Regions from separate parts of the Streptomyces sp. S063 genome, predicted to be linked through region 2. Evidence: predicted binding sites of a transcription regulator. Region 2 holds the regulator's gene; the other holds the start of a gene.

Region 1 (15,921 bases), 1.2 Mb from region 2:
GGCTCTCGACGCGTCCGCCGAGGTCCTGGTGGAGCTCGGCGAGCCGGCCGTGGAGGGCGTTCATCGACCGGACGACCTGGGCGAACTCGTCGTTGCGGCCGGTGTAGCGGACCGGTTCGGCGCTCGAAGGGTCCTCGGCCAGGCGCGCGGCGCCGATGCGCAGGACGGCGAGCGGCTGGGTGAGGGTGCGGGCGACGGCGGTGGAGACGCCGACGGCGAGCAGGAAGCAGCCGCCGAGCAGGGCGATGGCCAGTTCGAGGGCGGTGACGTCGTCGTCGCGCAGCCCCTCCAGGTGCTGGACCTGGCCGGTGGTCAGGGCGGACTCGACGCTGCGCATCCGGTCGACGCGGGCGGAGAGCGCGGCCTCCAGCTTCTGCGGGCTGACCCCGCGCTCCGCCTCCGACAGCTCGGGACGGTCGGTGAGGCGGGTGAGGTACTTCTCCGCGTCGTTGACCTCGGGGCCGGTGACGGTGGCGGAGAGCTTGTCGCGGGCCTCCGGGTCCGCCGCCTGGTCGAAGTCGGCGAGCGCGGCCAGCTCCCGTACCCGGGCCTGCTGGGCGGCGGCGCTCAGCGCGTCGCGGTCGCGGTCGGCGCGGGTGGCGCCCTCGTCCTGGGTCTGCACGGGCAGCCCGGTGAAGGGGTCTGTCTGCGGGGCCGTCGGCTCGGGGCTCGGCACGGCGAGCGCGGCGAGGAGGAGCCCACGGGTGGCGGAGGCCTGTTCGGAGGCGCCGCCGAGGGTCAGCGGGGCCCGGGTGGCGTCGGCGGCGCGCGGCGGGGTCTTCTCCGCCAGTTCGGCGGCGATGCCGTGCAGCTTGGCGATGAGGTCGGAGTACGCCCGGTGCGCCTCCAGGGCGGAGCCCTTGCCGGTCAGCGCCGTACGGCGCAGGGAGGGGACCGTCGAGAGGTCCCGGCGCAGGGCGGCGGAGGCCGCCTCGTGGATCTCGTCGATCTGCTGGTCGACTCGGGTGGTGCGGGCGGTGCGGTTCTTCGCGCCCGCGCCGCCGTCGCCCTCCTCGGCCCGGCCGGCGGCGATGTACGCGGTGACGGCGTCACGCTCGTCGGCGAGGGAGTGCCCGAGGGTGACTGCCTGCTGGTTCAGCTCGGCGAGGGTGACCAGCCGCTGCGACTCGGTGAGGTCGGCGGAGGCGCCGAGCACGGCGGGGGTGCCCGCCGCCACGACGATGACGCCGACGACCGCGACCCCGGCGACCAGTCGGCTGCGCACCCGCACGGTCCGCTTGTCCGCACCGGGTGCCGGAGGCGTCGCCCCGGAACCGTCGCGCGTCGTGCCCTTGCTCCGCGGCCGCTTCTTCTGCACCGGTGCTCGCAATCTTGACTCGTCCACCCTTGAAGCAGAGGTGACGCACGGTCACATGGAAGGGCGCCCCGCTCCTGGTACGGCTTCCGACCATTCCAGCGCTTATGAGAGAGGGGGGCGCGCATCAACCGCTCCGCCACTCGAAGGAGTGAACATCACTCCGGAGTTGGCGAACAAGTCTCCCCCATCGCGCTCCTGACCATGCGTGGACCGCGGGGTGGAACTTCCGCTCCGCCTTTGGCAAGATGCCCGCCCGCACGCTCCCCGGAGCTCTCCCTTCCGGCGGGTGCGCCCGCGTTGACCTGCTGGTACAGGCCATCTTCGGCCACGTGCGGGGATGGTGAAGGGCTCGTGCAGACTGGCGGTATGCGCATCGAACTCGCCACCGCCCCCGGCAGTCCCGAACGCCCCAACGAGGACTGGGTCTCCGGGACTCTTCCCGCATCCGGCCAGGGTGGCGTGCTGGTGCTGCTCGACGGCGTCACCCCGCCGCGCGGGGATGACGGTTGTGTGCACACGGTCCCGTGGTTCACCGCGCGGCTGGGCGGCGCGCTGGTGGAACTGTCCCATTCCCGCCCTGATGTGCCCCTGGCCGAGATCCTGGCCGCGGCCATCTCCCGTACGGCGGAAGCCCATCGGGCCACTTGTGACCTTTCTCACGTGCGTACGCCTCAGGCGACGGTGGCCCTGGCGCGGTGGGACGAACGCGCGATCGAGTACCTGGTGCTGTCCGACTCGGTCCTGTTGCTGGAGTCCTCCGACGGCGCGGTCCGCGCGGTCCTGGACGACCGGCTGACGCGGTTGCCGCCGGGATCGCTCGCCTCGAACGAGATCGCCGACGCCACGGTGCGCAACAAGGAGGGCGGCTTCTTCACGGCCGCCGCCGATCCCGCCGTGGCCTCGCGCGCGGTGACCGGCAGCGTCTCGGCGACGGACGTCCGGGCGCTGGCCGCGCTCACGGACGGCGCGGCACGCTGGACGGAGATGTTCGGCGAGGGCGACTGGGCGGACACGCTGGGGCTGCTGCGGAAGGCGGGGCCCCAGGATCTGATCGACCGGGTGCGGGAGCTGGAGGAGGCCGACGCGGCGGCCGGGCGCGTACGGCTGGGGCGCGGCAAGACGCACGACGACGCGACCGCGCTCCTGGTCGAGCTGGTCTGACCGGCGGTCCGGGGCCGGGTCAGCTCTCCGCGCGGGCGTTCAGCTGGTGCAGGAGCCGGGCCAGCTCGGCGACTTCCGCCCGGTCCCAGTCGGCCAGTTTGCTCACATAGCGGCCACGGCGGGCGTCCCGGACGCTGCGGAAGCGGGCCAGACCGTCCTCGGTGAGGTGGACGAGCCAGGCGCGCCCGTCGGCCGGATCGGGTTCGCGGGCCACCAGGCCGAGGTTCTCCAAGGAGTGCAACTGGCGGCTCATGGTGGCCTTGCCGACACCGAAGTAGGCGGCCAGTTCAGTGGCCCGCTGCCGGCCCGCCGCCTCCAGACGGACGAGCAGACCGTAGGCGGCGGGCTCCAGTTCGGGGTGGACCTCCCGGGCCATCTCGCCCGAGCTGGCGCGCGCCCGGCGCAGGAACACGGCCAGCTCACGCTCCAGCGCCAGGAATGCGCGGTCCACGCCGCTCACGCCGGACGCGCCCGGCTCCGGCTCGCTGTCGTCTCCGCGCACGTCAGTACCCCTCGTACGGTTCCCTGCCGATGAAAGCTTCCGCCGCGACCGGTCATCGCCGCAGCTCGGCCAGTATTTCGCAGGAGCGGGCCGACCGCGGCGACCCGGACCCGATCCGGGGTCCGCGGCCACCCCGGCCCCGCTATGCACTCGATGTATACACACTCTGTATACTCATCGCCGTACCGCACGTCTGTGCGGATTTTCCCGCGCAGAGGAGTGGTGTGTCGTGCCCGGAAAGATGCCGTTGCCCGGCATGAGGTTGGCCGCGGTGCTGGTGACGGCGCTCACACTGACGTTGAGCGGCTGCTCGATGGAGACGACCGCGCCCGGTTCGGCACGCGGGGAGGCGGCTGCCGACGCCAAGGGCGAGTTCGGTCCGGTCGACTGCCGCAAGGCCAAGTGCATAGCCCTGACCTTCGACGCGGGCCCGGGCGAGGACACGCCGGAGCTGCTGGACATCCTCAAGGAGAAGAAGGTGCACGCCACCTTCTTCCTGCTGGGCAAGCACCACGTCGTCAAGCACCCCGACGTGGTGCAGCGCATCGAGGACGAGGGCCACGAGGTCGCCAACCACACGTGGACGCACAAGGTCCTGACCGACCAGAAGCCGGACGAGATACGGGCCGAACTGGAGAAGACCCAGCTGGCCATCGAGAAGATCACCGGCAAGAAGCCCCGGCTGATGCGTCCGCCGCAGGGCCGCACCGACGACACGGTCTCGGAGATCAGCAAGGATCTCGGGCTCTCCCAGGTGCTGTGGAGCGCCACGGCCAAGGACTACTCGACGAACGACTCCGCGCTGATCAAGAAGCGGATCCTGGACCAGGCGAGCAAGGACGGCGTCATCCTGCTGCACGACATCTACAAGGGCACCGTGCCCGCCGTGCCCGGGATCGTCGACGCGCTCCAGAAGGACGGCTACACCTTCGTGACCGTCCCGGAGCTGATGGCCCCCGCCGAGCCGCAGCCGGGCACGATCTACCGCCCCTGAGCCGCGGGCCCCGGGAGACCAGGCCCGTGGGCCACGGCCCGGACACGCGGAACGGCCCGCCGTCCGCCGTAGCGGAGAGCGGGCCGTCCGGGCCATCGGGCCGTCGTACGGCGCGGTCAGGCAGCCGCCGCCGGGATCCTCTCCTCCGCCCGGGCCGTGGCCGGCGCGAGGGCGATCTCCAGCACCTGGCGGACGTCGGTGACCGGGTGGACGTCCAGCTTCTCCAGCACCTCGGCCGGGACGTCGTCCAGGTCGGCCTCGTTGCGCTGGGGGATCACCACGGTCGTGATGCCCGCCCGGTGCGCGGCCAGCAGCTTCTGCTTGACTCCGCCGATCGGCAGGACCCGCCCGGTCAGCGACACCTCACCGGTCATCGCCACATCCGTACGGACGAGGCGTCCGGAGAGCAGCGAGGCCAGCGCGGTCGTCAGCGTGATGCCGGCGCTGGGGCCGTCCTTGGGGACCGCGCCCGCCGGGAAGTGGACGTGCACGCCCCGGTCCTTGAGGTCCGCGACCGGCAGCTCCAGCTCGGCGCCGTGCGACCGCAGGAAGCTCAGCGCGATCTGCGCCGACTCCTTCATGACGTCCCCGAGCTGACCGGTCAGGGTCAGTCCGGACGCCCCGGTCTCCGGGTCGGCGAGGGACGCCTCGACGAAGAGGACGTCGCCGCCCGCCCCGGTCACCGCGAGCCCGGTGGCCACACCCGGCACCGCGGTGCGGCGCTCGGCCGGGTCCTGGGCGGACTCGGGCACGTGGTGCGGGCGCCCGATCAGGCCGCGCAGATCCGCTTCGGTCACCGTGAACGGCAGCTCGCGGTCGCCCAGTTCGTGCTGGGCCGCGACCTTGCGCAGCAGCCGGGCGACCGCCCGCTCCAGATTCCGTACGCCCGCCTCGCGGGTGTACTCGCCGGCCAGCTTGCGCAGCGCCGACTCCTCCAGGGCCACCTCGTCCTTCTCCAGACCGGCCCGCTCCAGCTGGCGCGGGACCAGGTGGTCCCGGGCGATGACGACCTTCTCGTCCTCGGTGTAACCGTCGAGGCGAACCAGCTCCATGCGGTCGAGCAGGGCCTCCGGGATGGCTTCGAGGACGTTGGCGGTGGCCAGGAAGACCACGTCGCTGAGGTCGAGCTCGACCTCCAGGTAGTGGTCGCGGAAGGTGTGGTTCTGCGCCGGGTCGAGGACTTCGAGGAGGGCGGCGGCCGGGTCGCCCCGGAAGTCGGAGCCGACCTTGTCGATCTCGTCGAGCAGGACGACCGGGTTCATCGAGCCGGCCTCCTTGATGGCCCGCACGATCCGGCCGGGGAGCGCGCCGACGTACGTACGCCGGTGGCCCCGGATCTCCGCCTCGTCCCGGACCCCGCCGAGCGCGACGCGGACGAACTTGCGGCCCATGGCGTGCGCGACGGACTCGCCGAGCGAGGTCTTGCCGACGCCGGGCGGCCCGACGAGGGCGAGGACCGCACCGCCACGACGGCCGCCGACGACACCGAGGCCGCGGTCGGCGCGCCTCTTGCGCACCGCCAGGTACTCCGTGATGCGTTCCTTCACGTCGGCGAGGCCGGCGTGCTCGGCGTCCAGGACCTCCTGGGCGCCGCGGATGTCGTAGGCGTCCTCGGTGCGCTCGGTCCAGGGCAGTTCGAGGACGGTGTCCAGCCAGGTGCGGATCCAGGAGCCCTCGGGCGACTGGTCGCTGGACCGCTCCAGCTTCTCGACCTCCTTGAGCGCGGCCTCGCGGACGTGCTCGGGCAGTTCGGCGGCCTCGACGCGGGCCCGGTAGTCGTCGGACTCGCCCTCCGGGTCGCCGTTGAGCTCGGCGAGCTCCTTGCGCACGGCGTCCAGCTGGCGGCGCAGCAGGAATTCGCGCTGCTGCTTGTCGACGCCGTCCTGGACGTCCTTGGCGATGGACTCGGCGACGTCCTGTTCGGCGAGGTGCTCGCTCAGCCACTGGATGGCGAGCTTCAGCCGGGCGACCGGGTCCGCGGTCTCCAGGAGCTGGACCTTCTGGGCGGTGGAGAGGAACGGTGAGTATCCGGAGTTGTCGGCGAGCGCGGAGACGTCGTCGATCTGCTGGATGCGGTCCACGACCTGCCAGGCGCCGCGCTTCTTCAGCCAGCTGGTGGCGAGCGCCTTGTACTCCTTGACCAGCTCGGCGACGGATCCGGGCAGCGGGTCGGGGGCGGCGGTCTCCAGCACGGTCCCCTCGACCCAGAGCGCCCGGCCGGGACCGCTGGTCCCGGCTCCGATGCGGACCCGGTCGCGGGCCCGGATGAGGGCGCCCGGGTCGCCGTCCGACAGGCGTCCGACCTGCTCGACGGTGCCGAGGACACCGGTCCCCGTGTACGTGCCGTCGATCCGCGGGACCAGCAGCACCTGGGGCTTGCCACCGCCGGGGCGGGCTGCGGCCTGCGCGGCCTCGACGGCGGCGCGCACCTCGGTGTCGGACAGGTCCAGCGGCACCACCATGCCGGGCAGGACGACCTCGTCGTCGAGCGGCAGCACGGGCAGGTCGATCGGTGTGAACGCCTGGGACTCGTTAGTCATGATCTCCCCTTCGGCAGGCAAGTTGAGCTATGTGGACTCAATGGTTGTGAGTCGCTGATTGTTCCCCGATCGATGTTCGCTCTGAGCGATCAGCCCGCCCCGCCGCCCGCCGCACCCCCGGCACCAGGGCACCCCTCCTCGTACGGGAGCGATCCGCAGCGGGCGGTTGTTCCCCTGCCCGATACGGGAAGGCGCTGGCCCTCGCCCCGCGCGGCGGGGAGGATGGACGGGCACCGACCGCCACGACCGGATACCGGAGAGCCGCCCCCATGTCCGCGACATCCACCTGGCCCGCCCCCGAACCGACGGAGGCGCCGCCCGTGCGCGCCGCCGGCGCCCCCGTCGTGCTCGACCGCCGTGACGGCCCCTTCGGCGAGGTCGTCCTGCGTGAGCGCGGGGAGCACTTCGAGATCATCGCCAACGGCTGCTTCCTGATGGACACCTCCGACGGGCGCTCCGAGCGGCTGCTGATCGACGCCGCGCTGGCCGCGCTGCCCGCCGGCCGGACCGGCCCGTCGGTGCTCATCGGCGGCCTGGGCGTCGGCTTCTCCCTGGTGCGGGCCGCCGAGGAGGAGCGCTGGGGGCGGATCACGGTCGTGGAGCGGGAGCAGGCGATCGTGGACTGGCACCGGGACGGGCCGCTGGACCGGATCTCCGGACCGGCGCTGGCCGACCCCAGGGCCGGGATCCTGCACACGGACCTGGTGACCCACCTCCGTACCACCACGGAGCGTTACGACGCGCTCTGCCTGGACATCGACAACGGTCCCGACTGGACGGTCACGGAGGGCAACGAAAGCCTCTACTCGCCCGCCGGTCTGGCGCACTGCCACGACCGGTTGACCCCGGGCGGCGTGCTCGCCGTCTGGTCCGCGCAGCCCTCGCCCGCCTTCGAACAGGCATTGCGGAATGCCGGGTTCAGCGGGGTTCGGACGGAAGAAGTGGCCGTTGCCCGAGGTGTGCCCGACGTGGTCCATCTCGCACTCCGGGCCGGCTGAACCCCCCTCCCGGTATGCGTGGCCCGGCGGTGGCACGGGTCAACCGGCACAAGGCAGACGATCCGGCGGCCCCGCCCGGCCCGAACTCGTCGCCCCGGGGCAACACCCTGCGTAGCCGGGAGCCCTCTGCTGCCTTTACGCTGCTGACCGGCACACGGGATCACCCACGAAAACCACGAGCGAAGACCGTGCCTCCGGGGGAATGGCTCCCGCGAGAACGGGCAGGGGCGGGGCGATGGAACAGACACACACCACCCACAACGGCGTCGCGGCCACCCCGGGGGCTCAGCGCCGGGTGCTGGTGGTCGAGGACGACGCCACGATCGTCGACGCCATTTCCGCCCGGCTGCGGGCGGAGGGCTTCCTGGTGCAGACCGCGCTGGACGGCCCCGCGGCCGTGGACGCGGCCGAGGCCTGGCAGCCCGATCTGATGGTGCTCGACATCATGCTCCCGGGCTTCGACGGCCTGGAGGTCTGCCGCCGGGTGCAGGCGGCGCGCCCGGTGCCGGTGCTGATGCTCACCGCACGCGACGACGAGACCGACATGCTGGTCGGGCTCGGGGTCGGCGCCGACGACTACATGACCAAGCCGTTCTCGATGCGGGAGCTGGCCGCCCGGGTGCACGTGCTGCTGCGCCGGGTGGAGCGGGCCGCGCTGGCCGCCGTCACCCCGCGCAGCGGGATACTGCGCCTGGGTGAGCTGGAGATCGACCACGCGCAGCGCCGGGTCCGGGTGCGCGCCGAGGACGTCCACCTCACGCCGACCGAGTTCGACCTGCTGGTCTGCCTCGCCAACACCCCGCGCGCGGTGCTCTCCCGGGAGCAGCTGCTGGCCGAGGTGTGGGACTGGGCGGACGCCTCGGGCACCCGCACGGTCGACAGCCACATCAAGGCGCTGCGCCGGAAGATCGGCGCGGAGCGGATCCGTACGGTGCACGGCGTGGGATACGCCCTGGAGACTCCGGCGCCATGACCCGGCCAGGGTCCGGACTGCGGCCCTTCTCCATCAAGGCCAAGCTCGGCACGCTCGTCGTGGTCTCGGTGTTCATCACCACGGGCCTGCTGATCGTCGCACTGCGGACCCGTACGGAGTTCCGCTTCATCACGGTGTTCTCGGTCATCGCCACGCTGCTGATCACCCAGTTCGTGGCGCACGGTCTGACCGCACCCCTGGACGAGATGAGAGCGGTGGCCCGGTCGATCTCGCACGGCGACTACACGCGCCGGGTGAGCGGCGCCGGGCGGCGGGACGAGCTGGGCGACCTGGCGCAGACGATCAACCGCATGGCGGACGATCTGGAGGCGGAGGACCGGCATCGAAAAGAGCTGGTCGCCAATGTCAGCCATGAGCTGCGCACGCCCATCGCGGCGCTGAGAGCCGTACTGGAGAACGTGGTGGACGGGGTGTCCGCCGCCGATCCGGAGACGATGCGCACGGCGTTGAGGCAGACGGAACGGCTCGGCCGGCTGGTCGAGACGCTGCTGGACCTGTCGCGCCTGGACAACGGGGTCGTCGCACTCAAGGCACGCCGTTTCGAGGTCTGGCCGTATCTGTCGGGCGTACTGAAGGAGGCCAATCTCGCCGCCTCGCAGCGACGCCTGTCGTCGGGTTCGGGCAATCACTCCCGTACGGACGTCCATCTGCATCTGGACGTCTCGCCGCCGGAGCTGACCGCGCACGCGGACGCCGAGCGGCTGCACCAAGTGGTCGCGAACCTCATCGACAACGCGGTCAAGCACAGCCCGCCGCACGGCCGGGTGACGGTGCTGGCGCGGCGCGGGGCCCACCCCGAGTCGCTGGAGCTGGAAGTCATGGACGAGGGGCCCGGCATCCCGGAGGCGGAGCGGCACCGGGTGTTCGAGCGTTTCAACCGGGGCCAGGCGCCCTCCCCGCACGGTCCGGGCAGCGACGGCGGTACGGGCCTGGGGCTCGCCATCGCCCGTTGGGCGGTCGATCTGCACGGCGGCCGGATCAGGGTGGCCGAATCCGTACGGGGCTGCCGGATCCAGGTCACCCTCCCGGGAATCCCCGAGCAGCACGGTTGACGGTCTCGTTGACATAGGGTCGAACCGGAAGGGCACGTTCATCCGTGTCCTGCCCGTAGGGGGCCTCAAGGGGATACGGTCGCAGGACCGTATCCACGGTCCTGCGTACCCGAAGTGCAGTGGAACCTCGCTTGTTTCCCGCCATTTCCTGCGCCGAAACCCGCCCTTCGATGTGATGTGCACGACGAAGCACCGGCCCGGCCTGCAAGGAACGGTTCGGGGGGCGTAGCCTTGATTTCCGCTGTCCATCACCTTGTGAAGCGGAAGAGGGCGGTTGCCGCCGTGTCGTCTCAGTCCCCCAGTAACTCAAGCGTCTCGACCGACCAAGCCAGCCCGGGCACCAACCCGGCCGCGGCTTTCGGCGCCAACGAATGGCTCGTCGACGAGATCTACCAGCAGTACCTCCAGGATCCCAGTTCGGTCGATCGCGCCTGGTGGGACTTCTTCGCCGACTACAAGCCGGGTACCGCCGGCACGGCGGACAAGCCCGCTCCCGGGGCCTCGGGGGCTCCGGTGACCGAGCCCGCGGCCTCTCCGGCTCCGGCGAAGGCCGCGCCCGCCGCCGCTCCGGCCGCCCCCGCGCAGCCGGCCCCGGCGAAGGCCGCCCCGGCGGCTCCGGCGAAGACCGCCCCGGCCCCGGCGAAGCCCGCGGCCGCGAAGCCCGCCGCCGCGCCCGCCAAGCCCGAGGCGAAGGCCGACGAGTCCACCGAGGCCCCGGCCGGACCGGAGTACGTGACGCTGCGCGGCCCCTCGGCCGCCGTCGCGAAGAACATGAACGCCTCGCTGGAGCTGCCGACGGCCACGTCCGTCCGCGCGGTCCCGGTGAAGCTGCTCTTCGACAACCGCATCGTCATCAACAACCACCTCAAGCGCGCCCGCGGCGGGAAGATCTCCTTCACGCACCTCATCGGGTACGCGATGGTGCAGGCCCTCAAGGCCATGCCGTCGATGAACTACTCCTTCGCGGAGAAGGACGGCAAGCCGACCCTGGTCAAGCCGGAGCACGTCAACCTGGGTCTGGCCATCGACCTGGTGAAGCCGAACGGGGACCGCCAGCTGGTCGTCGCGGCCATCAAGAAGGCCGAGACGCTCAACTTCTTCGAGTTCTGGCAGGCGTACGAGGACATCGTCCGGCGTGCCCGCATCGGCAAGCTCGGCATGGACGACTTCACCGGCGTCACCGCCTCGCTGACCAACCCCGGCGGCATCGGCACCGTCCACTCGGTGCCCCGCCTGATGCCCGGTCAGGGCCTCATCATGGGCGTCGGCGCGATGGACTACCCGGCGGAGTTCCAGGGCACCTCGCAGGACACCCTCAACAAGCTCGGCATCTCGAAGGTCATGACGCTCACGTCGACCTACGACCACCGGGTCATCCAGGGCGCCGCCTCCGGCGAGTTCCTGCGCGTCCTCTCCCAGCTGCTGCTCGGCGAGAACGAGTTCTACGACGAGATCTTCAAGGCGCTGCGCATCCCCTACGAGCCGGTCCGCTGGCTCAAGGACATCGACGCCTCGCACGACGACGACGTCACGAAGGCCGCGCGGGTCTTCGAGCTGATCCACTCCTACCGGGTCCGGGGCCACGTCATGGCCGACACCGACCCGCTGGAGTACCACCAGCGCAAGCACCCCGACCTGGACATCACCGAGCACGGCCTCACCCTGTGGGACCTGGAGCGGGAGTTCGCGGTCGGCGGGTTCGCCGGCAAGACGATGATGAAGCTCCGCGACATCCTCGGCGTGCTCCGTGAGTCGTACTGCCGCACCACCGGCATCGAGTTCATGCACATCCAGGACCCGAAGCAGCGCAAGTGGCTCCAGGACCGGGTGGAGCGCCCGCGCCCGAAGCCGGAGCGCGAGGAGCAGCTGCGCATCCTGCGCCGGCTGAACGCCGCGGAGGCGTTCGAGACGTTCCTGCAGACGAAGTACGTCGGCCAGAAGCGGTTCTCGCTGGAGGGCGGCGAGTCCGTCATCCCGCTGCTCGACGCCGTCCTCGACTCCGCCGCCGAGGCCCGCCTCGACGAGGTCGTCATCGGCATGGCCCACCGCGGCCGCCTGAACGTCCTGGCGAACATCGTCGGCAAGTCGTACGCGCAGATCTTCCGCGAGTTCGAGGGCAACCTCGACCCGCGCTCGATGCACGGCTCCGGCGACGTCAAGTACCACCTGGGCGCCGAGGGCACCTTCACCGGTCTGGACGGCGAGCAGATCAAGGTCTCGCTGGCCGCCAACCCCTCGCACCTGGAGGCGGTCGACCCGGTCCTGGAGGGCATCGCCCGCGCCAAGCAGGACATCATCAACAAGGGCGGTACGGACTTCACGGTCCTGCCGGTCGCGCTCCACGGCGACGCGGCCTTCGCGGGCCAGGGCGTCGTCGCCGAGACGCTCAACATGTCGCAGCTGCGCGGCTACCGCACCGGCGGCACCGTGCACGTGGTGATCAACAACCAGGTCGGCTTCACCGCCGCCCCGGAGTCCTCGCGCTCCTCGATGTACGCCACCGACGTGGCACGCATGATCGAGGCGCCGATCATCCACGTCAACGGCGACGACCCGGAGGCCGTGGTCCGCGTCGCGCGGCTCGCCTTCGAGTTCCGGCAGGCGTTCAACAAGGACGTCGTGATCGACCTCATCTGCTACCGCCGCCGCGGTCACAACGAGGGCGACAACCCGGAGTTCACCAACCCGCAGATGTACACCCTGATCGACAAGAAGCGCTCGGTGCGCAAGCTCTACACCGAGTCCCTCATCGGTCGCGGCGACATCACGCTGGAAGAGGCGGAGCAGGCGCTCCAGGACTTCCAGGGTCAGCTGGAGAAGGTGTTCGCCGAGGTCCGCGAGGCCACCTCGCAGCCGGCGTCCCCGCACGTCCCGGAGCCGCAGGCCGCGTTCCCGGTGGCCGTGGAGACGGCCGTCTCCGCCGAGGTCGTCAAGCGGATCGCCGAGTCCCAGGTCAACATCCCCGACTCGATCACCGTGCACCCGCGTCTGCTGCCGCAGATGCAGCGTCGCGCCGCCTCGGTGGAGAACGGCACGATCGACTGGGGCATGGGCGAGACCCTGGCCATCGGTTCGCTGCTGATGGAGGGCACCCCGGTCCGGCTCGCCGGCCAGGACAGCCGCCGCGGCACGTTCGGCCAGCGCCACGCGGTCCTGGTCGACCAGGTCACCGGCGAGGACTACACCCCGCTGCTGTACCTGGCGGACGACCAGGCCCGGTACAACGTCTACGACTCGCTGCTCAGCGAGTACGCGGCGATGGGCTTCGAGTACGGCTACTCGCTGGCCCGCCCGGAGTCGCTGGTCATCTGGGAGGCCCAGTTCGGTGACTTCGTCAACGGCGCGCAGACCGTCGTGGACGAGTTCATCTCCTCGGCCGAGCAGAAGTGGGGCCAGACCTCCGGCGTCACGCTGCTCCTGCCGCACGGTTACGAGGGCCAGGGCCCGGACCACAGCTCCGCCCGCCCCGAGCGCTTCCTCCAGATGTGCGCGCAGGACAACATGACGGTCGCGATGCCGACCCTTCCGTCGAACTACTTCCACCTGCTGCGCTGGCAGGTGCACAACCCGCACCACAAGCCGCTCATCGTCTTCACCCCGAAGTCGATGCTGCGCCTGAAGGCGGCGGCCTCGTCCATCGAGGAGTTCACCTCCGGCGGCTTCCGCCCGGTGATCGGCGACGACACCGTCAAGGCGGAGGACGTCCGCAAGGTCGTCTTCGTCTCGGGCAAGCTCTTCTACGACCTGGACGCCGAGCGGGAGAAGCGGGGCGACACGGAGACCGCGATCATCCGGCTGGAGCGGCTGTACCCGCTGCCGGGTGCGGAGATCCAGGCCGAGATCGCGAAGTACCCGAACGCCGAGAAGTACCTGTGGGCGCAGGAGGAGCCGGCGAACCAGGGTGCGTGGCCGTTCATCGCGCTCAACCTGATCGACCACCTGGATCTCGCGGTCGGCGCGGACGTGCCGCACGGCGAGCGCCTGCGCCGCATCTCGCGGCCGCACGGCTCGTCCCCGGCGGTCGGCTCCGCCAAGCGTCACCAGGCGGAGCAGACGCAGCTGGTCAACGAGGTCTTCGAGGCCTGAGGACCGTAACGCCGAACACTCCGGGGCCCGGTTCCGCGCTTGTCGCGGGGCCGGGTCCCCGGCGTTCGCCCGCTGGATATCCTTCTCCCATGTACTTCACGGACCGTGGCATCGAGGAACTGGAGAAGCGGCGCGGCGAGGAGGAGGTCACCTTCGAGTGGCTCGCCGAGCAGCTGCGGACGTTCGTCGACCTCAACCCCGACTTCGAGGTGCCCGTCGAGCGCCTCGCGACGTGGCTGGCCCGGCTGGACGACGAGGACGACGAGGACGCGTAAGGTCCAGACGCCCCCTAGCTTTCGGCGCCCGCCCTGGCCCGCTCGTACGCGAGCCCCAGCGCGCCCTGCGCCAGGAGCACCGCGCCGGCCGCCGCCCAGCCACCGCTGCGGCGCCGCGCGCCCCACAGCAGGAGCGGGAGCCCGGCCGCGAGCTGGACGGCGGCGACGGCCCGGGCGCGGGGGCCGCGTACCCATGGACCGACCCGGCTGCTCTCGACCGCGTCCAGTTCGACCCGTACGGCATCGCGCCAGCCGGCCCATTCGACGCGGTCCACCTGGCGCTGCGCCGCCGCGACGCTGCGCAGCCGGTCGGCGCTCTCGCCCGGGGAGAGTCCGGCGGGCAGGGTCAGCCCGGCGCCGGCGAGGACGGCGAGCAGTCCGCGCAGCCGGGCCTCCGCGTCCGTCTCCGGGTCGGGGCGGGTCAGCTCCTCCAGCGCCTGTACGTCGAGCACCGGGTCGAGGCCGAGCCGGGCGGCGAAGGTGCGCATGGCCTCGTCCTCGCCGACCGGGGTGCCGTCGGTCAGCCAGATGTAGCCCACGGGCCGGCGGAATCCGGCGGCGAGGGTGTATCCGGCCCGGTCGGCGTCCCACCACAGGGCGAGCACCGGCCAGGTGGAACCGACGGCGAGCGCGGTGGCCCAGCCGCCGAGGATCCGGTCGACCGGCTCGGCGTCCTGCTCCGCGCCCCCGGCCCGCCAGGGCTTCCCCTCCGGGACGAGCACGCTCCACTCCTCGCCCGCGCGGACCAGCAGCATCTGCTCGCGCAGCAGGTGGGCGAGCGGCCGTACGGTCTCGGGATCGGCCCGGCAGAGCAGGAGGGCCCCGGTGGATGTCGCGTTCATGGCTCATACGCTAGGGCAATATGCCCATGTTTGATCGATTTTGGAGGCATGGTGCTGACCTCCGCCGGGCGCAAGCTCCCTTGACTTCCCCCATCCGCGATATATCGTGTTCCTCACGAGACGCGATATGTTGCGTTGCCACGCTTCCCGGGAGGTCATATCCATGCCTGTGTCGACATGGACCATCGATGAGCCGCGGAAGCTCTCCTTCGACGATCCGGTGGCGGCGCTCCAGGTGCGTATCGTCGACGGCGCGGTCAACGTGGTCGGGACCGACGAGCCTGGCGCCCGGCTGGAGGTCTCCGCGCTCGACGGGCCGCCGCTGATCGTGACCCAGGAGGACGGCCGGCTCACCGTGGCGTACGAGGATCTGCCCTGGCAGGACCTGCTGCGCTGGCTCGACCCCAAGGGCCGCCGCCGCAGCGCCGTCGTCTCGCTCGTCGTGCCCACGACGGCCTCGGTCGAGGTCGGCGTGATCGGCGCGGGGGCCGTCGTCTCCGGCATCAGCGGCCGCACCGAGGTCCGCGGCATCACGGGGGACTCCACACTCGTCGGGCTGACGGGCGCGGTGCGCGGGGAGTCCGTGTCGGGCAGCCTGGAGGCCCAGAGCGTCACGGGGGACCTGCGCTTCCACTCCGTGGCCGGTGATCTCACGGTGATCGACGGGGCGGGGGCCTCGGTCCGGGCCGAGTCGGTCAGCGGCGACATGGTGCTGGACGTCGACCCGTCCGGGAAGCCCACGGACATCCGGCTGACCACGGTGTCCGGCGAGATCGCGATCCGGCTGCCGCACCCCGCGGACGCCAGGGTCGAGGCGAACACCGCGAGCGGGGCCGTCTCCAACGCCTTCGAGGACCTGCGGGTCGGCGGGCAGTGGGGCGCGAAGAAGATCACCGGCACGCTGGGCGCCGGGACGGGGACCCTGCGGGCGACGACCGTGTCCGGTTCGATCGCCCTCCTGCGCAGGCCGCCCGCCGAGGACGACGCGTACGCCGCCGAGCCGACCGGAAAGGTTCTCTGACATGCCCCCCGTATTCGCCCACGGCCGTCTGCGCCTGTATCTCCTCAAGCTCCTGGACGAGGCTCCGCGCCACGGTTACGAGATCATCCGCCTGCTGGAGGAACGCTTCCAGGGCCTCTACGCCCCCTCCGCCGGCAC
Region 2 (15,921 bases):
GACGACCAGGCAGCGGCGGCCCTTCACGTCCGTGCCCTCGATCCGGCGCTGCATCCCGTGCGCCTTCTGGGCCTTGCGGACGACGAACGCGTCCAGGCTCTTACCCCGGGCGGCGGAGGCGTGCAGCATCGAGGTGGCGACCGGGTCGGCCCCGAGCGTCAGCCCGCCGACGCAGTCGTAGTCCAGCTCGGCGGTGGCGTCGAGCATGACCTGTCCGACCAGCGGGGCGGCCTTGCCGTCCAGCGTGATCCGGCGCAGATCGATGTACCAGTCGGCTTCCAGCCCCGAGGAGAGGGTCACCTTGCCGTGCACCACGGCCTTGTCCTTGATCTGCTGGAGCAGGTCAGCGCGTACGTCAGTCATGTCCACGAGGGTAAGCCGTGCCGCCCGGACCCCGTGCCCGGGCCACCGCCGGGCACCGGGTCAGAGCCGGGTCCAGCTCCAGGTCGTGGTCATCTCCAGCGGGTCGATCTGGGTCACCAGACGGGGCGCGGTGTTCAGCCCGTTCGGCGGACCGGACTGCGGCTCCACGCAGACGGCCTCCTCCTGCTCGTCGTAGATCACCACCCACTCGCTGCGGCTCTTCACGGTCAGCTCCAGCCGCTCCGGCCAGGTGAGCTTCACGTCCACACCGTCCGGCATCCCGAAGCAGTCGTCCCACGGGCCGGGCCGCGGGTCGATGCGCTGCCCGGTCGGCAGATGGTCCCCACCCCGCTCCTCCTGCCAGTCGGCGTCGAAGGACAGCTCGGCGTCCCGCCCGTCGAGGGTGCGGAGGAACCAGGGGTGCCAGCCCGCCTGCGCCGGGAAGGAGTCGCCGTACGTCTCGACGGCCAGGCCCAGCGTGAGCGCGTCCTCGGTCAGCTCGAAGGTCTGCGTCACCCGGCCCTCGTACGGCCAGGGCTTCGCGAGGTCGTAGTAGAAGGCCGCCCGGCCCTCAGCCAGGTCGGCGGCCGTGTACGCGGGGTGCCAGGAGGTGTCCCGGCCGGTGCCGTGGATGGCGTGCGGCGGGGAGTTCAGCGGCAGCTCGTGGAGCTCGTCGCCGTTGCGGAACTGCCCGTACCCCGTGCGCCCGCACCAGGGGACCATCGGGAAGCAGCCGTACCGATCGCCCTGGCGGAGCAGTTCGGTGGACCCGATCCGCAGGCTGCTGATCCGGCAGCCGTGCACGGGGTCGACGGTCAACTCGGCAGCGCCGACGGTCAGCCTGACGTTCTCTTCGCTCCTGCTCACCCGACGACCCTACTGGCGGCTCACGGCCTCCGTCGCCGCAACGCCCGGCCCAGCACCACGGCGGAGGCAAGCGCGAGGGCGGCGGCGGGGGCGACCCACCGCAGGGTGGTGCTCGCACCGCCCGCCTCCGGGGAGGGCACGGGGGCGTACCGGCCGCGCGGAGGCGCGTGGTCGACCTCCTCGGCGCTGCGCCCGATCATGGTGCGGCGGGCGTGCGCGGCCTCGGCGGGCGGTTCGTCCGGAACGGCGAACTCCACCCCGGCGACGGGGTCGAGCGAGGGCGGCGGCACGGGCGAGTCGAAGACGGCCCCGGAGCCGTCGCCGCCCCCCTCACTCTCGTCCCCCTCACGTCCTTCCGCGGCCACGGCGTCACCCTGGTCGCTCTCGTCGCCCTCAAGCCCCTCCATGGCCGCGGCGTCATCCGCATCGGCGTCGGCGCCCGCGTCCGTATCGACGTCGGCACCCGCCTCCGCGTCGGAGCCCGCACCCGCGTCCGCGTCGGTGGTCCCGTCCTCGCCGTCCCGCGCCGCCAGCGACTCCGTGACCAGCTGCTGGGTGAAGCGGTCCAGGAGCCGGTGGACGGCCGCCAGCGCCGCGCCCTCCTCCAGCTCGGCCAGCCGCCCGTCCCCGTCGCCCGTACCGCTGTAGGCGATCGTCGCCCCGCCGTCCGTCGCCGTGAGGCCGATGGTCAGGGCCAGCTCGACCGCACCGGTGCCCCGGGCCTCCACGCCCTCCCCGGTGACGGAGAAGCGGTCTCTCTCCGGCCCGGTGAGCCGCAGCTCGCCCCGGTAGGTGATGGTGTGGCCACCGGCCCGCAGCTTCAGCCGGCCGGCCAGGGGCGACGCCGACGCGTCGGCGTCCTGCTGGAGGCCGGGGACGCAGCGGGCGACCCGGGCGGGATCGCCCAGGGTGCGCAGCAGAGTCGGGACGGGAACCGGAACGAACACCTCATGCTCCATGGAAACCGAGCCTAATCCGCCACGGCCCGGGACGTCAGCGCTTCGACCCGCGGGAGGACCACTGAAGGACCGCCACAGGACCGCCGGAGCGCCGCCCGAGGACAGCCGGATGAGCGCCGGAGGGCCGCCGAAAGCCGAGCGGCTGCACACGGCGGGTTCACGCGTCTTCCCAGTACCGCGGGTGGATCAGCGTCGACGGGAGCAGCCCCGGCAACCGGGCCTCGGCCGCGGCCCGCGCCCCCTCGCGCAACTCCCGGCCCCGCAGCGAGCGCGGTTCGGGCCCGTCGGGGGCCAGCGCGGCCCGCGGGGCCCGGCCCGGTGCGGCGAGGAGGAAGCCCCAGTCCTCCCGGCCCCGGCTCTCCCCGCCGCCCCGGTCCGGGCTCGCTGCGAGGCCCGCGTACCGGCCGGTGACGCGGTACGGGCGGGTCACCAGGCCGCCCGCGCGCACCGAGGCCTCCACCGTCCAGAAGGTCCGCGGCCGGGCCCCCAGCGGTCCGGCGTGCACCGCGAGCCGCCCGTCCGGGGCCAGGGCCTCGGCGATCAGCCCGTAGAACTCGGCCGAATAGAGCTTCGTACTGGCGGTGATGCCCGGGTCCGGAAGGTCGGAGATCACCACGTCGTACCGGCCGTGGTCGGCCCGGAGCCAGGGGAACGCGTCCGCCCCGACCACGGTGAGGCGGGGGTCGTGGAAGGCGTGGCCGTTCAGCTCGGAGAGGGCGGGGTCGGTACGGGCCAGTCGGGTGACGGCGGGGTCCAGCTCGACGACGGTGACCGCCCGGACGTCCCCGTAGCGCAGCACCTCGCGGGCGGCCAGCCCGTCGCCGCCGCCCAGGATGAGCACACGGGCGCGGGGTCCGTTCATCGCGGGGTGCACCAGCGCCTCGTGGTAGCGGTACTCGTCGCGGGCGCTGACCCGCAGCCGGCCGTCCAGATAGAGGCCGAGGGAGTCCCGGTCGGTGCCGGTCACCACCACCTCCTGCACCCCGGTCTGCACGGCGACCCGCACCTGGTCCCCGTACACCGCCCGCCGCGCCGCCCGCTCGAAGTCGTCGACCAGCGCCGTGGCGGTGGCCAGCACCGCGATCACCGAGACGTTGACCAGGACGAGGAGCCAGCGGGAGCGGGGGCTGAGGTCGCGCCGGAAGACCCACAGCACGAGCGCCCCGCCCGCCGCCGCGTTGACCGCGCCGGTGAACAGCGCGCCGGTCAACTGCCCCAGCATCGGCAGCAGGAGGAAGGGGAACGCGAGCCCGCCGACCAGCGCGCCCACGTAGTCGGCGGCGAAGAGATCGGCGACGGCCCCGCCCGCGTCCTGCCGGTCGACGCGCTGGATCAGCGTCATCAGCAGCGGGATCTCCGCGCCGATCAGCACCCCGATCGCCAGCGAGAACCCGACCAGGGCGTACTGCGAATCGCCGAGCCAGGCGAACGAGGCGTACAGGACCAGCGCCGAGGAGCCGCCGATCAGGGCGAGGGCCGCCTCGATGATCCCGAAACCGACGGCGGCACGGCAGCGCAAACGTTTCGCGAGAAGCGATCCGATGCCCATCGCGAACACCATCACGGAGAGCACGACGGACGCCTGGGTGACCGAATCGCCGACGAGATACGAGGCGAGCGCGACCAGTTCGAGCTCGTAGACGAGACCGCAGGCGGCGCAGACGAAGACCGCGGCGAGCACGAGGAACCGGCCGGTCCTCGGCCGTACGGTAAGCCGCGCCGCGCCCCCTCGCAGCGGAACCTGCTGGTCGATCATGTCGCGAACGCTACGTCACGACACCGTCGCACCTTGTCACCCACACGGGTGTAAGTGCCCCTGCCACTCAGGCCGCGGCGGCGGGAATCCGCGCACCCACCCGGGTCCGCGTCACCACCAACTGCCCCTCCTGCGGGTACGCGTGCCAGGTGCGCCACCGCACCTGGCCCTCGGCGCGCTGGGCGAGCATCGCGGTGAAGGCGTACGGGCTGCCGGGGAAGGTGCCCACGAGACCGTGCGGGTGGTCGCTCACCAGGGCGAGCAGTTCCTGGGCGCGCCCGGCGAACTGGCCCTGGGTCAGGGTCTCGACACGGGCGGCGAATTCGTACTCCCGGTCCCCGAGTCGCTTCGAGACGCCGAGGGGCAGGGGGGTGCTGCTGCCGGGCAGGCAGGCCACGGTCTCGGAACAGACCCCGTGCTCCTCCTGGAGGAGCACCTGGTGGGAGGCGCCGAGCAGCCTCAACTGGAGTTCGGCGCCGTCGAGCCGGAGGTCGAGGACGGCCAGGGCGGGCAGCGGCTCCCGCCCCAGCATCCAGGCCAGGTCGGCGGCGCGGGTATCGGAATAGGCCGTCTGGAGGGTGGTGAGCATGGGTGGGCTCCGCAAACACACATGGACACCGGGACAGCGGAACGCCCTCGCATGACTGCGTGTGGGAGGTGAGGGGCGCCCGATCTGGTCCAACTGGGGTCCGAGGGCTGAATGTTCTCTTCGACGAGGGAATCACGAAGTACGCTGCACTCACAGCGTTTTCGCCCAACTTGCCGTGGTTTCCATCCCCTCGGGGGCCCCACGGTTCACCTGTTCAACCGAACACGACCGCGTCGCTCAACAAAAAGGCGTCCGGAGGGAGTTCACCCTCCGAACGCCCGCCACCGGGTCACTGTCGGTGACCGTGCACAGGGGCAGCCGGTCAGCTGCCGCCCCCGCACGACGAGCCGCCCCCGCCGCCCCCGCACGACGAACCGCCGCCGCAGGAGTGGCCGCCCGAGTGCCCGCCGGAACCGCCGGAGTTACCGCTTCCGCAGGACGCGCCGTAGTCGGTTCCGCCCGCCCACCAGCCGGCACCGGCGCCACCGGCGGAGGTCCTGCTCGCGGAACGCCGACGTCCGGACCGCGACGACGAGCCGCTCCCGCCACCGGTGGCCCGCAGAACGAGCACCAACCCGCCGACGACGACCGCGGCGATCACTGTCGCGATGAAGACGACCATGGCCCCCACCCGCCTTTCTCTCCCCCGAAGCGAGGTCCCCCGTCGCTTCCCCGTTGTTGTGTGAAAGGGGGATTCCCAGAGCCCGCGCGCGCCAAAGCGGACTTGAGCAACTCCAGAGCTTCGGCCCAGGATGGCGCCCATGACACAGGGACGACCGCTGCTCAACCGCCGCCTCGCCACGTTCGGCACGACGATCTTCGCCGAGATGTCCGCGCTGGCCGCGCGGACCGACTCCATCAACCTCGGCCAGGGCTTCCCCGACACCGACGGCCCCGAGGAGATCCGGGAGGCGGCGGTCCGGGCACTGCGCGCGGGCCACGGCAACCAGTACCCGCCCGGCCCCGGGGTCCCGGAACTCCGCGACGCCGTCGCCACCCATCAGGAGCGCTTCTACGGCCTGACCTGGTCCCCGGAGACAGAGGTACTGGTCACGACCGGGGCCACCGAGGCGATCGCCGCCTCCCTGCTCGCCCTCCTCGAACCGGGCGACGAGGTCATCGCGTTCGAGCCGTACTACGACTCGTACGCCGCCTGCATCGCCATGGCGGGCGCCACGCGCGTACCGCTCCCCCTGCGCGCCCCGGACTTCCGCCCGGACCTCGACGAACTGCGCACCCTGATCACCCCGCGCACCCGCCTCCTGCTGCTGAACACCCCGCACAACCCGACCGGCACGGTCCTCACCCCCGACGAACTGTCCGGGATCGCGGCCCTCGCGGTGGAGCACGATCTCCTGGTGGTCACCGACGAGGTCTACGAGCACCTGGTCTTCACGGGGGCGCACCACCCCATCGCCGCGCTGCCCGGGATGCGCGAGCGCACGGTGTCCATCTCCTCGTCGGGGAAGACGTTCTCGTACACCGGCTGGAAGATCGGCTGGATCACCGGCGACGCGCCCCTGGTGGCGGCGGTGCGCGCGGCGAAGCAGTATCTGACCTTCGTCAGCGGGGGCCCGTTCCAGTACGCGATCGCCGAGGCGCTCGCCCTGCCCGACGCCTTCTTCACCGGCTTCCGCGAGGACATGCGCCGCAAGCGGGACCTGCTGGCGACGGGCCTGCGCGCGGCGGGCTTCCGGGTGTACGAGCCGGAGGGGACGTACTTCATCACCACCGACATCTCCCCGTTCGGCGACGAGGACGCCTACGCCTTCTGCCGCGCGCTGCCGGAACGCTGCGGGGTGGCGGCCGTGCCGAACTCGGTCTTCTACGACGACCCGGAGAGGGGTCGCAGCCAGGTCCGCTTCACGTTCTGCAAGCGGGAGGACGTGCTCCAGGAGGCGGCGGAGCGGCTGGCCCGGCTGGGTTGAGCACGCGAACGGCCCGGGCGGCGGTCGCGATGACCGCTGCCCGGGCCGTTGCCGTGACGAACCCTGGTTCAGGCGCCCGCGGGCTCCTCGCCGTCCGCCTTGCCCTCGGCGGGCTGGATGCCGAGGCGCTCGGTGAGCCACTTGTCGAACTCGATCGAGGCGCGCACCCAGCTCACCGTCGAGGAGACGAAGTGCTCCAGGCTGACGCCGGTGCCGATGAGCATCTGCGCCTCACCGATCAGCCGGACGGAACCCGTCTCGCCCTCCTCGCCCTCGTGGGCGTGGGTGTAGACCTTGGGCCACAGGGTGCGGCGGTTCCAGTCGTCGATGGCGTCCAGCAGGACGGGACGCTGGTCGAGGTCGTGCGGGCGGTCGTAGAACGTACGGACCGAGAAGACCTGCTGCTCCGCCTCACCGCGGAACATGAAGTACGTCCGGAACTCTTCCCACGGCGCCGCGAGGTCACCCTCGTCGTCGACGACGTACTTCAGCTCCATCTGGTCGAGGAGCTGCTTGACGAGGTCCTGGTCCGGGACGACGGGGCCCTCCGGTCCTGCCGCCTGCGGTTCGGGCTGGCCCCCGAAATTAGGAATCGAGGACGGATCGATGCTCACCGTTATTTCCCTTCGTGACGAGTGCGGCCATCCTCTCCCATGGCGGGCGGGGCATGGCAAGCCCCGGCGGCCCCGATCCGCCACAAGCTGACAGACAGCGTGTGGGGACGGGGCTCGCCGGGTGTTCACCTACAGACTGCGACGGTCCGTGACCTTCGGTTACGAGGCGGGGCCGACGATCAGCCCGTCCTCGGCCCGGTCCACCCGTACGGTGTCCCCGTCGCGGACCTCGCCGGACAGGATCTCCTTGGCGAGCCGGTCGCCGATCGCGGTCTGGATGAGCCGGCGCAGCGGGCGCGCCCCGTAGGCCGGGTCGTTGCCCTCCTGGGCGAGCCAGGCCAGCGCCTCGGGGGTGACGTCCAGGGTGAGCCGCCGGTCCGCGAGGCGCTTCGCCAGCCGGTCGACCTGGAGCCCGGCGATGTGGGCCAGCTCGTCGCCGGAGAGGGCGGAGAAGACCACGAGGTCGTCGAGGCGGTTGATGAACTCCGGCTTGAAGGAGGCCCGCACCACGTCCAGCACCTGCTGCTTCTTCACCTCGGGCTTGACCAGGGGGTCCATCAGGAACTGGGAGCCGAGGTTGGAGGTGAGGATCAGGATGGTGTTGCGGAAGTCGACCGTGCGGCCCTGGCCGTCGGTGAGCCGGCCGTCGTCGAGGACCTGGAGCAGGATGTCGAAGACCTCGGGGTGGGCCTTCTCGACCTCGTCCAGGAGCACGACGCTGTACGGGCGGCGGCGGACGGCCTCGGTGAGCTGGCCGCCCTCCTCGTACCCGACGTAACCGGGCGGGGCGCCGACGAGGCGGGCGACGCTGTGCTTCTCGCCGTACTCGCTCATGTCGATGCGGATCATGGCCCGTTCGTCGTCGAACAGGAAGTCCGCCAGCGCCTTGGCCAGCTCGGTCTTGCCGACACCGGTCGGGCCCAGGAAGAGGAACGACCCGGTGGGCCGGTCGGGATCGGCGATGCCTGCCCTGGTCCGGCGTACGGCGTCGGAGACGGCCTGCACGGCCTCGGTCTGCCCGATCAGCCGCTTGCCCAGCTCGGACTCCATGCGCAGCAGCTTCTGGGTCTCGCCCTCCAGCAGCCGCCCGGCCGGGATACCGGTCCAGGCGCCGACGACGTCCGCGATGTCGTCCGGCCCGACCTCCTCCTTGACCATGGTGTCCTTGTCCTTGGACGCCTCCTGCTCGGCCTCGGCGGCCTCCTCCAACTCCCGCTCCAGCCCCGGGATCTCCCCGTAGAGCAGCTTGGAGGCGGCGTCGAAGTCGCCGTCGCGCTGGGCGCGTTCGGCCTGACCGCGCAGCTCGTCGAGGCGCTCCTTGAGCTCACCGACCCGGTTGAGGCCCTGCTTCTCCTTCTCCCAGCGGGCGTTGAGGCCGCGCAGCTCCTCCTCCTTGTCGGCGAGATCGCGGCGCAGCTTCGCCAGGCGCTCCTTGGAGGCGGCGTCGCTCTCGTTCTTCAGCGCCAGCTCCTCCATCCTCAACCGGTCGACGGAGCGCTGGAGTTCGTCGATCTCCAGCGGCGAGGAGTCGATCTCCATCCGGAGCCGGGACGCGGCCTCGTCGACCAGGTCGATGGCCTTGTCGGGGAGGAAGCGGGAGGTGATGTAGCGGTCGGAGAGGGTGGCGGCGGCCACCAGTGCCGAGTCGGCGATCTGGACCTTGTGGTGGGCCTCGTACCGGCCCTTGAGACCGCGCAGGATCGCGATGGTGTCCTCGACGGACGGCTCGGCGACCAGGACCTGCTGGAAGCGGCGCTCCAGGGCGGGGTCCTTCTCGATGCGCTCGCGGTATTCGTCGAGCGTGGTCGCGCCGACCATGCGCAGCTCGCCGCGGGCCAGCATCGGCTTGAGCATGTTGCCCGCGTCCATGGCGGAGTCGCCGCCCGCGCCGGCGCCGACGACGGTGTGCAGCTCGTCGATGAACGTGATGATCCGGCCGTCGCTCTCCTTGATCTCGGAGAGGACGGTCTTCAGCCGCTCCTCGAACTCGCCGCGGTACTTCGCGCCCGCGACCATCGCCCCGAGGTCCAGCGACACGAGCCGCTTGTCCTTGAGGCTCTCCGGCACATCGCCCTTGACGATGCGCTGGGCGAGCCCCTCGACGACGGCGGTCTTGCCGACGCCGGGCTCACCGATGAGCACGGGGTTGTTCTTCGTCCGGCGCGACAGCACCTGCACGACGCGGCGGATCTCCTGGTCGCGGCCGATGACCGGATCCAGCTTGCCCTCGCGCGCGGCGGCCGTGAAGTCGGTGCCGAACTTCTCCAGGGCCTTGTACTGGCCCTCCGGGTCGGGTGTGGTCACCCGGCGCCCTCCCCTGCTCGTCTCGAACGCGGCCAGCAGCTTCTTGGCGCCGGCCCCTTGTCCGTCGAGGATCTCACCGGCCCGGCCGCCCTTCGCGGCGACGCCGATGAGCAGATGCTCGGTGGAGATGTAGTCGTCGCCCAGCTCCTCGGCCCGCTGGGCCGCGTCCTGGATGACGGCGAGCAGCTCGCGGTTGGGCTGCGGCGGGGCGACGGTGGATCCGGTGACGCTGGGCAGCCCGCCGAGCAGCCGCTCGGTCTCGCCGCGTACCAGCGCCAGGTCGGCCTCGACGGCGGCGAGCAGATCGACGATGTTCTCGTTGTCCTGCCCCTCCAGCAGCGCGAGCAGCAGGTGCCCCGGGGTCAGGTCGGGGTGCCCGTCCTTCACGGCCCGGTTGGTGGCCGCGTTGATCGCGTCGCGGCTCTTGTTGGTCAGCTCGGCGTCCACGTGTGGTTACTCCTCCTCGCAGCTGGGGTCAGGGGTACAGCCCGCATTGACGTAATCAACGTGCACAAAGTTGAGTCTATTCCACTCAAGGCGATGATCGCACGCGCCGCGGGCGCCCGGCGAGGGCTCTCGTACGCTGCCCCCATGGCAGACGTACGCAATCCCTCCCCCGAATACGTCGCGTTCTGGCGCGAGAGCCACCTGTCCACACTGACGACCCCCCGCCCGGACGGCACGCCGCACGTGGTCCCGGTGTGCGTGACGTACGACCCGGAGGCGGGGGTGGCACGCGTGATCACCGACGGGGGCAGCCGCAAGGTGGCCCACATCCGCGCGGCCGGCCCGGACGGGGCACGCGTGGCCGTCTGCCAGATCGACCGGGCCCGCTGGGCGACCCTGGAGGGCCGCGCGGTCATCCGCACCGAACCGGAGGCCGTCAGGGACGCGGAGGCCCGCCACGAGGAGCGCTACGGCCGTCCGCCGCGGATCAACCCGACGCGGGTCGTCATCGAGATCACCCTCGACCGGGCGCTCGGCAGGGCCTGAGACCGTTCGTCGCGGCCGGCCGCGTTCCCGGGCCCGGGCCCGGGCCCGGGACAGCACAACGGCGCCACCGTGTTCAGGTCACGGTGGCGCCGCTGTGTGGGGGAAGCGCCTGGAGCGACAGGTGACGACGGGGGAATCGCTCAGGCACTGCGGGGGGTGGCGGAAAGGGGTTCTGCGTCGAACAGCTCGTGGTCGCGCTGGTCGAGATTGACGAAGATCATGCCGTACCTGACGGCACAGCGAACCGGCTGCGGCGCACCGCGGGGCCGACGGAGACAGCGATAGGCGCGGACGTCCTCGTCCTCTTCCATCACCACGACAATCGGCTCTCCGAACAGGGTGACCATCAACGAGTCGCCACGGCGGGGGAGGGCCGTGAGCAGATCGATGAAATGCCACCCTGAGCGATAGGCGGTTGCCATCTCGCGCCGGAAGGTGCGGTCGTCCGGCGGGGTGCTCATGCGCGGGCTCCATCCGACGAAGCGGCGCCCGACGGCGCACCGAGCGCCGCTTCCGTTCCCGTCGCCTTCGCAGGCATCAGATCCCAAGCCAGGTCTGGAGGCGGAGCCGCCAGCGCATGCGCACCGGCCGCACCGTTGGTCACGCCGCCCTCAACGAGGTCAAGAACACTCAGCGCCCCGGTCGTCACCCCGACGGAGAGGGCAACAGCAAGCACCGAGCGAAGCGTTTTGTAACTCATGATGGGCTTCGTCCTTACTTCCAAGGTTTCCTCTCCCCCGCAAACAAGACGATGGCCCATCCAGGCACGTCAATGCCACAGAACCGATGCATCATGTTCCTGCTGATTCATGTTCCTGGGGGTGGAGAATTGACCACAGAAAGAACTAAAGCGACACATCCCCACGCGGTAAGCGCCATGTGCGACGAGGGGGCGCGGCTCTACGCCAGTGCGCTGAGCGTGGGCAAGATAGCTCGTGTCGAGACGGAGGACGCTCCCTGCCTGCTGGAGTTCGCCCTGCTGCACCCCGATCCCGACGATCCCACCTGGCTCCGACCGGTGCCACCTTCGGCAGCGCTGACGCAGCGGCTTCACCCGATCGAGCGAGAGATACAGGAGCGCAGACGCCTCTCGGTCGAGCTCGCCGAAGCATTCGAACCCTTCATGGCCATCAGTGCGCAGGTGCCGCCGACGACGCACGCCATCACGGTTCTCGAAGGCATCGGCCGCATCAACGCGTCGATAGAGCTCGCCCTGGCCGAGTGCCGCTCGGAGGTCCTGACGATTCAACCCGGCGGCGGGCGCAGCGAGAACGCGCTGACCATCGCCATGGAGCGCGGCAAGATGCTCACGGCACGCGGCGTCGGCATGCGCACTCTGTATCAGCACACCGTTCGGCACAGCCACGGAACTCTCAGCTATGCCGCTCAGATGGCGGAGAGCAAGGTCGAGATCCGAACGCTCGAAGAACTCATAGAGCGACTCATGATCTTCGACAACACCGTCGCCTTCATCCCGGCCACGGACGATCGAACCGTAGCCCTGGAACTGCGGCACCCCGGCATCGTGGAGTACCTCGCCAAAGTCTTCGAGCAGCTCTGGCACCGTGCGGTGCCCCTTCAGGAACAGATTCCGTACGACTCCAAGTCGGACGGGATTTCCGGCGTACGGCATTCCATCGCGAAGCTCCTCGTCGAAGGCCACGTCGACGAGGCGATCGCCCGACGCCTCGGCATGAACGTACGGACCTGCCGTTCGCACATCGCCAAGCTCAGCGTCGCGCTGGGGAGCAACAGCCGTGCCCAACTCGGCTACCTGATCGCACGATCAGGAATCCTGGAATCCGACCCCGACCATGCGGTGCCCCCCGGCGCCGGGGCGTGACCGCACACGGGGGAGAGCACGGCCGCGCCCAGGTGAGCCGGGGGAAGTTCCCCGCTCCCCCGACACCCGCACAGCCCCCTGTGCCACCAGTCGCACCCGCCTCGGCGCCCTCCTCGTCCGCTCGGGCTTCTCCGAAACACCGAACTCCCCCGCCACCTGCGAGAATTCCGTACGTCAGCCCTGACCGACCTGACGAACACCCCGCGCGAGCGAAGGACCACGAAGCCCGGATGACCGACACCACCCCCGCACCCGCCCCCCTGCCCGCCACCGTCGAGGACGACCGCCACGGGGACATACGCGTCGAACTCGTCGGCGAGCAGCGCGAGACGCTCGTCGTGAGCGGCGAGGGGATACCCCGCGTCGTCCTCACCCGCGCCCCCGGCACCGAGGTGGACGACCACATCCTCATCGGCACCCGCGACCCCCGCCGGCTCACGCTCACCGTGGACGGCCGGGACGCCGCGATCAAGCCCGGGAAGGGGAAGCTCCGCCGCCGCACCTACCGGGTCGACGTCCGCTGCGCGGGCACCGCCTACCGGCTCGTGCCCGACTCGATCCCGAGCAGCCGGCTGACCCGGAACGGCAAGCGCATCGGGGACTTCTCCTCGGTCGGCGGCGACCGGCGGGTGATCGCGGAGTGGCGGGACGGGGCCGTCGTCGAGCCGGCCGACGCGGCGATCGGCTACGCCCTGGCCGCGGCCTTCGGCACCGGCGGACAGCCCATGTGGATGATGGCGATCGAAGCGGTCAGCGAGTTCCTGCCGTAGGCCCACGCCCCCGGGCACGCGAAACACTCCCCCGGACACGCCGAAGGGGCCGGAGGGCGTTCAACCGCCGCTCTCCCGGCCCCTTCGTGCGAAAGGCTTCTACTCCGTAGGCCGCTTCGGCTTCGGCCGCCACACCACCAGCGCGCCCGTCTGCTGCACGTCCTGGTACGGCACCAGGTCCCGCCGGTACGAGGCGTGCACCTGGGCCTCGCGCTGCTGCATGGCGACCGCCGCACCGTCCACCGCCGCCGAGAGCTCGGCGACGCGCTGCTGGAGCGCGGCCACCTGGTTCTCCAACTCGATGATCCGCTTGATGCCCGCGAGGTTGATGCCCTCGTCCTGCGACAGCTGCTGCACGGTGCGCAGCAGCTCGATGTCGCGGGCCGAGTAGCGCCGGCCGCGCCCGGCCGTGCGGTCCGGGGAGACCAGGCCGAGCCGGTCGTACTGGCGCAGTGTCTGCGGGTGGAGCCCCGAGAGCTGGGCCGCGATCGAGATCACGTACACCGGGGTCTCATCGGTCAGCTGGTACGGATTGCGTCGACGGCCGTCCATCTCAAGCTCCCTTCGCGGCCTGGAACAGTTCCGCCCGCGGGTCCTCGTCCGCGGTCGCCTTCCGGTAGGCCTCCAGGGCGTCCCTGGCCTCCTGGCCCAGGTCCCTGGGGACCGCGACCTCCACGGTGACCAGCAGATCGCCGCGGGTGCCGTCCTTGCGCACCGCGCCCTTGCCCCGGGCGCGCATCGTACGCCCGTTGGGGGTACCGGCGGGAAGCTTCAGCGTGACCGGCGGTCCGCCGAGCGTGGGGACCTTGATGTCGCCGCCGAGCGTCGCCTCCGGGTAGGTGACGGGCACGGTGACCGTGAGGTTGTCGCCCTTGCGGCCGAAGACCGGGTGGGCGTCGACGTGGACGACGACGTACAGGTCGCCGGCCGGACCGCCGCGTTCGCCCGCGCCGCCCTTGCCGCGCAGCCGGATCCGCTGGCCGTCGGAGACGCCCGCCGGAATCCGCACCTGCATGGTGCGCGCCGACTTCGCCCGGCCGCTGCCCTTGCAGACGTCGCAGGGGTCCTGGGCGATGAGGCCCCGGCCCTTGCAGTCCACACAGGGATCGGTGAGCGAGAAGCCGCCGCCGCTGCCGCGCGAGACCTGCCCGGTGCCGACACAGGTCGGGCAGACCCGGGGGGTGCCGTTCTTGTCGCCGGTGCCGGAACACGCCTTGCAGGGCGCCTGGCTGGACATCCGCAGCGGGACCGTGGCCCCGTCGACCGCCTCGGTGAAGCTGAGCGTCACCTCGGACTCGATGTCCTGGCCGCGCTTGGGCTGGACTCGGGTGCCCGTTCCGCCGCGGTTGAACAGCCCGCCGAAGACGTCGCCGAGACCGCCCCCGCCGAAGCCGCCGCCCGCGCCGCCCTGTCCGCCACCCGGGGCGCCGCCGCCGAAGAGGTCGCCCAGGTCGAAGTTGAAGTTGCCGCCCGCACCACCGGGGCCGGGCCGGAAGCCGCCGTTGCCGAAGAGGGCGCGCGCCTCGTCGTACTCCTTGCGCTTCTTGGGGTCACCGAGGACGTCGTTCGCCTCGGAGATCTCCTTGAAGCGCTCCTCCGCCTTGGCGTCGTTCTTGTTGGCGTCCGGGTGGAACTCGCGGGCGAGCTTCCGGTACGCCTTCTTGACCTCGGCGTCGGTGGCGTCCTTGGGGACGCCGAGGACCTTGTAGTAGTCCTTCTCGACGAAGTCCTTCGTGCTCATCGACGTCCCTCCTTCCGGACGATCGGCCGAGCGGCCGGCCCGTGGGCCGGCCGCCGGGCCGGTCGGTGTGCACCGCGGTGATCAGACGTCTTCCCGTCAGACCTCCTCGGTGCCACCGCTCTCCTCGTCGTCTGCCTTCTTCTCTTCCTTCGCCGCGGCGGGCGTGGCGCCCGGCTGCGGCTCGGCGACGGCCACCCGCGCGGGGCGGATGGTGCGCTCGCCGATGCGATACCCCGGCTGAAGGATCGCCACGCAGGTCGTCTCGGTGACGTCCGGCGCGTAGCTGTGCATCAGGGCCTCGTGGATCGTCGGGTCGAAGGGCTCGCCCTCCTTGCCGAACTGCTGGAGGCCCAGCTTCGCGACGACGGTCTCCATCGATTCGGCCACCGACTTGAAGCCGCCGACCAGCTCGCCGTGTTCCCGCGCGCGGCCGACGTCGTCGAGCACGGGCAGGAGCTCGGACAGGAGGTTCGCGACGGCGATCTCCTTGACCGTGACCCGGTCCCGCTCGACGCGGCGGCGGTAGTTCTGGTACTCGGCCTGGAGCCGCTGGAGATCCGCGGTGCGCTCGTTCAGCGCCGTACGGACCTGGTCCAGCTGCGCCGTCAGACCGACGCTCTCATCGGTGTCCCCGGCCGGGGCCGCCGCCTCCTCCTCGGAGGGCGCGGCAGCCTTCGGCTCGGCGTCATCAGGGGTGGCGCCGGAGGGGACGTCGGGCTTCTCCTCGAAGCCCGGAGTCTCCTCGGTCACGCCGCACCGCCCTTGGTGTCCTTCTCGTCGTCCACGATCTCGGCGTCGACGACATCGTCATCGGCCTTGCCCTGGGCGTCGCCCGGGGCCTCGGCGCCCGGGGCCGCACCCTCGGCCTGGGCGTTGGCGTACATCGCCTGGCCCAGCTTCTGGGAGACGGCGGCGACCTTCTCGGTGGCCGTGCGGATCTCGGCGGTGTCCTCGCCCTTGAGCTTCTCCTTCAGCTCCTCGACCGCGGTCTCCACCTCCGTCTTGACGTCGGCGGGGACCTTGTCCTCGTTGTCCTTGAGGAACTTCTCCGTCTGGTAGACGAGCTGCTCGCCCTGGTTGCGCGACTCGGCGGCCTCGCGGCGGGCGTGGTCCTCCTCCGCGTACTTCTCGGCCTCTTCGCGCATCCGGTTGACCTCGTCCTTCGGCAGCGAGGAGCCGCCGGTGACGGTCATC

What was found. The regulator HspR, encoded in region 2, represses chaperone genes until heat shock. The targets are predictions, from matches to a motif close to TTGAGNNNNNNNNNCTCAA.
Region 1: a site for HspR is predicted at 6,538-6,556, ahead of lon (endopeptidase La). Genes of this name have one in related genera too.

The regions. Positions count from the first base shown of each region.
Region 1 covers NZ_CP021707.1:5,294,173-5,310,093, reverse strand. Annotated here, with positions in the region: gene CCZ36_RS24675 (sensor histidine kinase) at 1-1,318, opposite strand, end outside; gene CCZ36_RS24670 (protein phosphatase 2C domain-containing protein) at 1,685-2,479, shown strand; gene CCZ36_RS24665 (MarR family winged helix-turn-helix transcriptional regulator) at 2,499-2,981, opposite strand; gene CCZ36_RS24660 (polysaccharide deacetylase family protein) at 3,223-3,975, shown strand; gene lon (endopeptidase La) at 4,092-6,515, opposite strand; gene CCZ36_RS24650 (spermidine synthase) at 6,785-7,513, shown strand; gene CCZ36_RS24645 (response regulator transcription factor) at 7,749-8,486, shown strand; gene CCZ36_RS24640 (HAMP domain-containing sensor histidine kinase) at 8,483-9,559, shown strand; gene CCZ36_RS24635 (multifunctional oxoglutarate decarboxylase/oxoglutarate dehydrogenase thiamine pyrophosphate-binding subunit/dihydrolipoyllysine-residue succinyltransferase subunit) at 9,842-13,645, shown strand; gene CCZ36_RS24630 (DUF6104 family protein) at 13,735-13,920, shown strand; gene CCZ36_RS24625 (hypothetical protein) at 13,935-14,762, opposite strand; gene CCZ36_RS24620 (DUF4097 family beta strand repeat-containing protein) at 14,926-15,783, shown strand; gene CCZ36_RS24615 (PadR family transcriptional regulator) at 15,785-15,921, shown strand, end outside.
Region 2 covers NZ_CP021707.1:4,046,048-4,061,968, reverse strand. Annotated here, with positions in the region: gene pyrE (orotate phosphoribosyltransferase) at 1-363, opposite strand, end outside; gene CCZ36_RS18705 (aldose epimerase family protein) at 424-1,230, opposite strand; gene CCZ36_RS18700 (SRPBCC domain-containing protein) at 1,251-2,189, opposite strand; gene CCZ36_RS18695 (polyamine aminopropyltransferase) at 2,347-3,945, opposite strand; gene CCZ36_RS18690 (DUF2617 family protein) at 4,013-4,534, opposite strand; gene CCZ36_RS18685 (hypothetical protein) at 4,857-5,156, opposite strand; gene CCZ36_RS18680 (pyridoxal phosphate-dependent aminotransferase) at 5,296-6,462, shown strand; gene CCZ36_RS18675 (YbjN domain-containing protein) at 6,531-7,076, opposite strand; gene clpB (ATP-dependent chaperone ClpB) at 7,236-9,827, opposite strand; gene CCZ36_RS18665 (pyridoxamine 5'-phosphate oxidase family protein) at 9,972-10,373, shown strand; gene CCZ36_RS18660 (hypothetical protein) at 10,514-10,834, opposite strand; gene CCZ36_RS18650 (helix-turn-helix transcriptional regulator) at 11,251-12,216, shown strand; gene CCZ36_RS18640 (hypothetical protein) at 12,447-12,986, shown strand; gene CCZ36_RS18635 (heat shock protein transcriptional repressor HspR) at 13,086-13,538, opposite strand; gene dnaJ (molecular chaperone DnaJ) at 13,540-14,727, opposite strand; gene grpE (nucleotide exchange factor GrpE) at 14,824-15,477, opposite strand; gene dnaK (molecular chaperone DnaK) at 15,474-15,921, opposite strand, start outside.